4 regions of the Streptomyces sp. NPDC004065 genome follow, and region 1 is predicted to be linked to each of the others. Evidence: riboswitches for the same ligand, from Rfam matches in the RefSeq annotation. Region 1 holds a riboswitch; each other region holds the start of a gene.
The links. A riboswitch is a leader RNA that binds a small molecule or an ion and turns the genes downstream of it on or off. The one in region 1 is predicted to bind cyclic di-AMP.

Region 1 (2,192 bases):
GGAGGACGAGGAGGACGGGGAGGCGGGGTGGGCCGGGTGGGCCTCAGGGGGTGAGGCCCTTGCCGCGCAGCCACGCCATGGGGTCGACGCCGGTGGCCTGGCCGCCCGGGTGGACCTCCAGGTGCAGGTGCGGGCCGGTGACGTTGCCGGTGGCACCCACACGGCCGATGACCTCGCCCGTGGTCACCTTCTGGCCGACGCTGACGCTGATCGAGGACTGGTGGCAGAACCACAGCTCGGTGCCGTCGTCGAGGGTGAGGATCGTGCGGTAGCCGTAGGAGCCGGCCCAGCCGGCCTCGGTGATGGTGCCGCTGTGGATCGCCTTGATGAGGGTGCCGGTGGGCGCGGCGAAGTCCAGGCCGGTGTGGTAGCCGGAGGACCACATGGAGCCGGCCTCGCCGAAGGTGGAGGTGAGGGTGTACGAGGAGGTCGGCAGCGTGTACTGCTTGGCGAGCTCGGCCAGCCGGGCGGCCTCCTGCTTCCGCCTGGCCTCCTCCTCCGCCTTCTTCTTCGCGGCGGCGGCCTTGGCCTCGGCCTCCTTCTGCGCCTTGGCGGCGGCCTCCTCGGCCCGCTTGGCGGCGGCGGCCTCGGCGGCCGCCTCGGCCTTGGCGTCGCTCTGCACCTGCTGCTGCGCGGCCTGGGCCATGATGCGGTCGCGCAGCGCCTCGCCCGCGTCGGAGGTGCCCTGGGCGGTGTCGGCGGTGGTCACGCCGACGCTGCTGAGCGCCGTCGCGGACCCCTGCGTCTCGGCGTCGTGGGAGTCGTCGAAGAGGGTGCCGACGGAGGGCAGGTCCGGCATCGAAATGGACACCGGCGGCTTGCCCGTGTTGGCGCTGGCCATGCCGCCCGCGCCGACGGCGGCTATGACGCCGACACCGAGGACGGTGGAGCTGCGGGCGAGCCCGCCGCCGCGCTGCTTGCTGACGCGGTGCCGGCCGCGCGCCGGGCGGAGGGAGTCCTCGGTGGGGTTCCACTCCTCCCAGGGCCCCTCGTCGGCGCGCCGGGCGCCGTAGCCGAAGGTCTCGGTGCGCTGACTCGGCACGAACGGGGCTTCTGGGGCAGGCCGGTTGGACGCCACGCGGGCGTGCTCCTTTCCTTCCGTTTCGCCTACCGGGTTAGCTGACGGGTTCGGAGCAGGAAGGTCTCCTACGCGCGTCAACCTGCCGTGCCGTCACGGCGGATGACGCCCGATTCACCCCAATTCGGTGGTTCCCCGGCTCCCTTGCGGGATTCGACGCGTGCGCACGGAGCCGCCTCTTGTGACGGCTGGGACGACCGCGCTGCGTTATCGAACGTTAATAGACCCGGGGTGCCGATTCCAAGCCGTTCGCCTTGATCATTAAACCTTTTTGGCCAGGACTTAGGGGCCGCGAGCGGCGAAAACCGGGCGAGTTGACAGGAATTCAACAGTGTCCGAGGCCGTCCGCGGCCCCGCCGGGGCGGCTCAGGACATGACGGTGTGTCAGTTGTTATGCGGAGCGAGACCGTCCGGTCACTCATCGTGACGGTGATCACGGCCGTCGTACGGCGAGCAGCGCCATGTCGTCGGTCATGCCGCCGCCGGAGTGCCGGCGCACTTCCGTCGCGACCGCGGCGACGAGGGCGTGGGGGTCGCGGAGGGTCCGTCCGGCCAGGCGCCGCTCGGGGTCGTAGAAGCGGCCGCGCGCGTCCCGGGCCTCGGACACGCCGTCGGTGTGCAGGAGCAGCGTGGCCCCGGCGGGGAAACCCGTCTCCTCGGCGCGGTCGGGCCAGGCGCCCAGGTCGCCCATGCCGAGCGGCAGCGCGGGGTCGGCCGCGAGCAGGGTGCGCAGGGCGCCGTCGGCGTGCAGCAGCAGCGGCGGTGGATGCCCGCGGTTGACGATCCGCACCGTCTGCCCCTCGCGCGGGATCTCGGCGAGGACCGCGGTGGTGAACCCCTCGACGGCGTCGGCCTCCTCGCGCCGGGCCCCCTCGCGGGCCAGCGCGCGCTCCAGCCGCTGCGCCACCGCCTCCAGCGTGGTCTCCTGCTCGGCGGCCTCCCGGAACGCCCCGATGAGCACGGCGACGGTGGCCACCGCCTCCATCCCCTTGCCGCGCACGTCCCCGACGACGAGCCGGACGCCGTAGGGGGTCTCCTGCACCGCGTACAGATCCCCGCCGATGAACGCGTCCGCCTGCGCCGCCTCGTAGCGGGCCGCGACGTCCAGCCCGCC
Region 2 (2,192 bases), on a different contig from region 1:
TCGTCGATCAGCTCGTTCTTCAGGTTGGAGATCTTCGCGCTGAAGGACTTCGGCGGGTAGCGCTTGGGGTCGAGGTCCAGGTCGCGGCAGACCAGGGCCATCAGGCGCTTGGAGTCGGCGGCGTCGTAGATCGAGAAGGAGGAGGTGAAGCCGAGCCGCTTCGACTCCCGGCGCAGGATGCGCACGCACGCGCTGTGGAAGGTCATCACCCACATGGCGTTCGCACGCGGGCCGACGAGCTGCTCGACGCGCTCCTTCATCTCGCCCGCGGCCTTGTTCGTGAAGGTGATCGCCAGGATCTGGCCGGGGTGCACGCCCCGCTCGGCCAGCAGGTGGGCGATACGGTGCGTGAGCACCCGGGTCTTGCCGGAGCCGGCGCCGGCCACGATGAGCAGCGGGGAGCCGGAGTGCACGACGGCGGCGCGCTGGTTGTCGTTCAGCCCCTCGAGAAGCGCGGCCGGGTCCGCCACCGGACGGTGGGCGCCGTCGCGGTAGTACGCGTCCCGGTCCGGGGGCACGTCGAACTTCCCCCCGAACAGATCGTCCGGAACCGGCTCCGGCGCATGATCGTCCTCGGGTGGCGGCGGGGGCTCCTCCTCGTGGCCGCGGGGGGCCTGGAGGTCCGCCAGGAAGCTGTCGTCAAAGAGGCTGCTCATCGCTCTACGAGTCTAGGGCGCCCCACCGACATCCCGTGGCCGCCCCGGAAACCCGGCCGGTTCCGCTCACAGCGCGCAGCCGCCCCGTCACGGCAGCACGCCGCGGAACACCAGATCACGAAAACGTATCGGGCATATCGCACATCAACCTTCACACAAGGCACACGAGTTGGCTACGGTGCGGTCGGGCCGCTCGACCCCCACCGGTGAACGTCGCCGGGCCGCGCGGCCTCCGCCGAATCCGGTTGCCGCACCGCCGTGCGGGCCCGGAGCCGGGGACCCACCGACCCCGAGGTGAATCGGTCCGCACGCCGCCCGCGCGGCGAGGACCGTAGGGCAACCCTTCCAGCAGCCCGAACCTGACAGCTAACCCGGCAGGCGGACGATGGAAGGAGTCGCCTCCCTTGGCGTCGCACCGCAAGACGGGCCCCGCCGCCCCCGCTGTTACGCGCGTAGCGGGCCTCGGCACGCCCGCCCTGGCCACGGCCGCCCTCACCTCTGTGGCCCTCTTCCCCCAGTCCGCCGAGGCCGCCGACCCCGGCGGCCACGGCGGCCACGGCGCCCGGCCGAGCGTCGAGGAGGTCGAGAAGAAGATCGACGACCTCTACCGCCGGGCGGAGTACGGGTCCGGCGACACCGGCAGGACCCAGCGGACGGGCCGGACGACCGAGAAGGCCGGCCGGAGCGCGAAGACGGAGAACGCCGGCCGGAGCGAGAAGGCGGAGAACGCCGACGGGGCGGATCGGGCCGACGCGGACCGGAGCCGTCGGGCGCCGGCCGGAGCACGGACCGGCAGGCAGCGAGGGCTGATGTCCGGTCTCTTCGACGACGCCCCCAAGCGCACGGACGTGCTCACCCGGGCCCGCGAGATGCTCAGCGCGTTCACCGCCGCGCAGGGCCGGCCCGCGGCCGACGCGCCGGAGGACGCCGCCGCGCTGCTCGCGAACACCCCGCAGGGCTACTTCGACCAGGCCCAGGTCCTGAGCCGGCTGACGGCACGCCGCACGAACCTGACCACCGGCCCGGCCGGGCGCCGGCCCTCGGCGGCAACGGCCCCGGAGGAGCACGCGGCACCCGCGACGCTCCCCGAGTCACCGGCGACGGCGGCCCGGACCGCACCGGTCACCCCGGCCCCACCGACCACGCGGCCCTCGCAGCCCTCGCAGCCCTCGCAGGCTGCCGCCACCCCGCACACGGGGGTCACGGCCCCCACCGCACCCGCCGCTGTCACCGCCCCCGCCCAGCCCCCGCACGACATCCGCGCGGCCAAGGCGGCCGTCCAGAGGAAGCTGGCCGACGCGCGCGCACTGCTCCGGACGCTCGCCCTCCAGCAGCGGACCGTCCAGGCCGAGTCCCCGGCCCCCCGGCCCGCCGCCCCCGGTCCGCTCGCCCATGCCCCGGCGCACGCCCCTCTTCCCCAGCCGCCGGCGCACGACCCGTTGAGCCCGCCCCCGGCGCACGACCACCTCACCCGGCCCCCTGCGCCCGAGCCGGCCCCGCGGTCGGCCCCGCGGTCGGCACCGCAGCCGCCCTCCG
Region 3 (2,192 bases), on a different contig from region 1:
CCCGCCTGCCCTCACGAGGTGCTGCGCGGCCTCCGTGATGAAGGGGACCTCGCTCTTGGTGGCTTCGAGCAGCCCTTCCTCGACAGCCGCCAACCCGGCCTGGACATCGGCTTCGAGAGCCTGGTCCCGCACGCTCAGCCCGAACGGCCCGACGACGGTCACGAGGGGTCTCCTGTCTGCTGGTGTCTGCTGCGGCTACACGGTTTGTCGATAGGTCGCTGCCATCACTCGAGTCAGCGTATCCGGTCACCTTTCGATCACCACCAGCGCCCACCGATACAGGCCAGGCGGTATCGAAACACGGCCGATATGTTTTTGATCAACCTATATGAGTAGATATTTATCGACTTATCGCTCCCCGGCCATCCTTCCCCTTCCCTCTCCCTCCCCTCCCTCTTCGCACACACACCCACACCTACACACGTACGAACACTCCACCGGGCCGCGCGACGTGACGACTGTCACGCACGCCGGCCCCGTTTCCCTTTCCCGGACATACGGGAGTCCGATTCACCCCTATTAGCACTCGAATTCCCGTTGGCGGTAAATGCTCTCCCGCACGCCAAACCGTGAGTTGGGTCACGCCCACTCCCTGGCGCCACCCTCATCCCCTCACCTCCGCAACCCTTTGCGCGCAAGCCAGTTGACCCTTGGCAAACGCAAAGGATCAAGCGCCTCATACACGGTTGATCAAGGTCAATAGGGACGAGCTGTGCGTCAGCCACTTGTTCCGGACATGTGCTCTCGCATACGTTCCGGGCCGTCGGGTGGACGCCGAATCCTGCCGCCGCCCGACAACCCATCGAATGAACCGTTCACGGCAGGAGCGGGGGACCCAGGTAAGCCGCTGGACCGGCCGGTGCACACCCGTGCCGTGCGCCGTCCGGAAAGGCTCGGGGTGAAGTCGCGTCCCCAGGGACGCGGCCGGGCACCTCCCCGCCCGAACCCGACAGCTCACCTCGCAGGCGGCGGAGAGGAAGACCATGTCTGCACTCGGCCTGTGCCGTACCCGTCCCGCTCGTCTCATCCGCACCCTCGCCGTCGCCGGCACGGGTGCCGCCGTTCTCGCCATGCCGCTCGTCGGCGCGACCAGCGCCGCCGCGGCCACCCCGGCCGCGACCAAGACGGCCGCCACCGTCGGCTACCCCAACAACCTCGACGGCTGGATCCGGGCCTCCCTCGCGCTCATGGCGAAGAAGGGCATCCCGGGCACCTACAACGGCATCCACCGCAACGTGATGCGCGAGTCCTCGGGCAACCCGCGGGCCATCAACCTCTGGGACTCCAACGCCGCCAAGGGCATTCCCTCCAAGGGTCTGCTCCAGGTCATCGACCCGACCTTCAAGGCGTACCACGTGTCCGGCACCTCGTGGGACATCTACGACCCGGTCGCGAACATCACCGCCGCCTGCAACTACGCCGCCGCCCGGTACGGCTCGATCGACAACGTCTTCGGCGCCTACTGACCGGCCCCGCCCGGGGCCGCGCCCTGACAAGCGGCCCTAGGCGAACAGTCGTTCGAGGACGACGGCGATGCCGTCGTCCTCGTTCGACGTCGTGACCTCGTCGGCCACCGCCTTCAGTTCGGGGTGCGCGTTGGCCATCGCGACGCCCCGCGCGGCCCACTGGAACATGGGGATGTCATTGGGCATGTCCCCGAACGCCAGGGCGCTCTCGCGGCCCAGCCCCAGACGCGCGGCCGCGAGCGCCAGCCCGGTCGCCTTGGTGATCCCGCATGGCTGGAGTTCGACGGTCCCCGGGCCCGACATGGTGACCGACACCAGGGACCCGACCACACCGCGGGCGGCGGCCGCCAACTCGTCGTCGGACAGCACGGGATGGCGCAGCAGCACCTTGCTGATCGGTGCGCGCCACAGGTCGTCGCGCCGCTCGACCCGCACGGCGGGCAGCGTCGGGTGCGGCATGCGGTACCCCGGCTCGATGAGCGTGAGCCCGTCGAGCCCGTCCTGGTCCACGGCGGCGTACACCTCCCCCACCTCGGCCTCGATCTTGCCGAGCGCGGTCTCGGCCTGCTCCCGGTCCAGCGTGACCGACCACAGCATGCGGTCGGCGCCGGCGTCGTAGAGCTGCGCGCCCTGGCCGCACACCGCGAGCCCCGTGGCGCCCAGGGCGCCGAGCAGTTCCCGTACGCGCGGCGCCGGACGGCCGGTGACCACCAGGTGCCGGGCACC
Region 4 (2,192 bases), on a different contig from region 1:
GGACGCCGTGGGCGCGGAGGTAGGCGACCGGGTCCACGTCGGAGCCGTAGCCGGGCGCGGTGCGGATCTCGAAGTGCAGGTGCGGGCCGGTCACGTTGCCGGTGGCGCCGGACAGGCCGAGCTTCTGGCCCGCGGCCACGGCCTGCCCGGCCGAGACGGACAGCCGGGAGAGGTGGGCGTACTGGGCGTAGCGACCGTCGTGCAGTCTGACGACGACCTGGTTGCCGTAGGCGCCGCCCCAGCCCGCGGAGACGACCGTGCCGGCGGCCACGGCCTTGACAGGGGTGCCGGTCGGGACGACGAAGTCGACGCCGGTGTGGTAGCCGCTGGACCACATGCTGCCGGCGGTGTGGTAGGCGGTGCCGATGGCGGCGCCGGACACCGGGAGGGTGTAGCCGGTGGCGGTGGTCGCGGCGGCCTTGCCGGCGGTCCTGTCCGCGGCGCGGTCGGCGGCCGTGGCCCGCGGGGCCTGCTTCGCCTTGGACGCCTTGGAGGCCTTGGGGGTCTTGGGGGTGTGTGCGGGGGCGGACGCCCTGGAGGGGGCGGGCGCCGTGGACTCGGGCGCCCCGGTGGCGCCGGCCGGCGCGGAGCCGCCGTCCAGCCGCAGCCTCAGACCGGGGTGGATCAGCGAGGGGTCGTCGCCGACGGCCTGCCGGTTGTCCGCGTAGAGCTCCGGCCAGCCGCCGCGGACCTGCTGCCGCTCGGCGATCCGGGAGAGGCAGTCGCCGGGCCGGACGGTGTACGTCCGCACGGTCTGCGTGGGCGTCCGCACGGCCTCGGTGCGCGCCGCGTCCTGCTTCCCGGCCGTGGCGGCGGTGCGGACGGCGGTGTCCGGCGCGGACTTCGCGGGCGCCGCGTGGGCGCCGGCGGCCCCGATGAGCGGCAGGGCCAGTGCGGCGCCGCCGGTGCCGGCGGCGGCTATGGAGCGGGTCAGGCGCTGGGTCTTCGGTCGTCGGTGCTTACCCTTCGCGGGCATGGCGGCTTCCTCTCCGGCGCCTGCGAGGTGAGCTGTCGGGTTCGGGCTGGAGCTGCCCGGCCGCCTTCTCGCGGCTTCACCCCTGGCCTGTTCCGGGAACCGGAGCAGGCCGTCCTGCGTGTGGGTCCCCCGCTCCTGCCGTGCACGGGTGAGTTCCGGGTTCCGGACGGCGGCAGGATTCGGCGTCCGTCCGGATGGGTGTGGAAGGTAGGCGAGCCGGACGCGCGTGGACAAGCAGTTGATTCCGGTTGTAGTCGTTCCGCATGATCCGTCGCCGTCGATTCCGGTCACCCAGCGTGAAACCGGACGGCCACCGCTTCGTCAACACGCTGCGGAACCGCTCGGATTACGTGGGCATGGCGAGTGACGGACCGTCATCACTATGACGCTGCTCACGCACGGATCGCCAGATCACCGCATTCCGGATCGAGTTCGAACGAAATCGTCTATCCGGACAGATGCAGCGAATCCGGTCGAGTGGGAGACGAGTGGGGGAACCGGGGCGGCGGCCTGTGGACAACTCGTTGCCCCAGGACGCCGTGTCGTATCGTCGACATCGCGCCCGCCGACGAGCCGTGAAGGCGGGGCCGACTGGGAGGAGCCCCCCGTGACGCAGCAGGTCCCGTCGACCGAGCCCGAGCTGGCCGGAGTGCGCAACTTCCGCGACGTGGGCGGGCTCCCCACCGTGGACGGCCGGCGGGTGCGGCACGGCGTGCTGTTCCGCAGCGGGCACCTCGCGCACGCGACCGCCGAGGACGCGGCGTTCCTGTCCTCGCTGGGCCTGCACACGATCTTCGACTTCCGCAACGCGGCGGACCAGCGGCTGGAGGGGCCGGACGTCGAGCTGCCCGGCGTGCGCAATGTGAACCTGCCGCTGAGCGACCCCGCGGACGGCGCGGAGTTCTGGAAGATGGTGCGCGACGGCGACCTCGAGCAGCTGCGCTCGATCCTGGCCGACGGCAAGGGCGCGGACCGGATGATCGCCTCCTACCGCATGATCATCACCCAGCGCACCGCCGAGCACTCCCGGGTGCTGCACGAGATCGCCGGGGACAGCGTCCCCACCCTGATGCACTGCGCGGCCGGCAAGGACCGCGCGGGCCTGTCGGTCGCGGTGACCCTGCTGGCGCTGGGCGTGGAGCGCGACGCGATCGTCGCCGACTACCTGGAGTCCAACGCCAAGCACCGCCGCTACCGGGTGCACCGCAGCAGCACC

Region 2: it holds a riboswitch for cyclic di-AMP, as region 1 does, so the genes downstream of both, ACI2LW_RS02310 (NlpC/P60 family protein) here and ACI2LW_RS12580 (M23 family metallopeptidase) in region 1, are expected to answer to the same signal.
Region 3: it holds a riboswitch for cyclic di-AMP, as region 1 does, so the genes downstream of both, ACI2LW_RS03270 (transglycosylase SLT domain-containing protein) here and ACI2LW_RS12580 (M23 family metallopeptidase) in region 1, are expected to answer to the same signal.
Region 4: it holds a riboswitch for cyclic di-AMP, as region 1 does, so the genes downstream of both, ACI2LW_RS05720 (peptidoglycan DD-metalloendopeptidase family protein) here and ACI2LW_RS12580 (M23 family metallopeptidase) in region 1, are expected to answer to the same signal.

The regions. Positions count from the first base shown of each region.
Region 1 covers NZ_JBJDQT010000008.1:198,669-200,860, reverse strand. The annotation lists gene ACI2LW_RS12580 (M23 family metallopeptidase) at 44-1,078, opposite strand; cyclic di-AMP (ydaO/yuaA leader) riboswitch at 1,090-1,247, opposite strand; gene ACI2LW_RS12575 (PP2C family protein-serine/threonine phosphatase) at 1,512-2,192, opposite strand, start outside.
Region 2 covers NZ_JBJDQT010000001.1:518,466-520,657, forward strand. The annotation lists gene pcrA (DNA helicase PcrA) at 1-656, opposite strand, end outside; cyclic di-AMP (ydaO/yuaA leader) riboswitch at 880-1,053, shown strand; gene ACI2LW_RS02310 (NlpC/P60 family protein) at 1,061-2,192, shown strand, end outside.
Region 3 covers NZ_JBJDQT010000001.1:724,244-726,435, forward strand. The annotation lists gene ACI2LW_RS03265 (polyprenyl synthetase family protein) at 1-162, opposite strand, end outside; cyclic di-AMP (ydaO/yuaA leader) riboswitch at 800-981, shown strand; gene ACI2LW_RS03270 (transglycosylase SLT domain-containing protein) at 984-1,466, shown strand; gene ACI2LW_RS03275 (Cof-type HAD-IIB family hydrolase) at 1,503-2,192, opposite strand, start outside.
Region 4 covers NZ_JBJDQT010000002.1:400,286-402,477, forward strand. The annotation lists gene ACI2LW_RS05720 (peptidoglycan DD-metalloendopeptidase family protein) at 1-976, opposite strand, end outside; cyclic di-AMP (ydaO/yuaA leader) riboswitch at 981-1,171, opposite strand; gene ACI2LW_RS05725 (tyrosine-protein phosphatase) at 1,584-2,192, shown strand, end outside.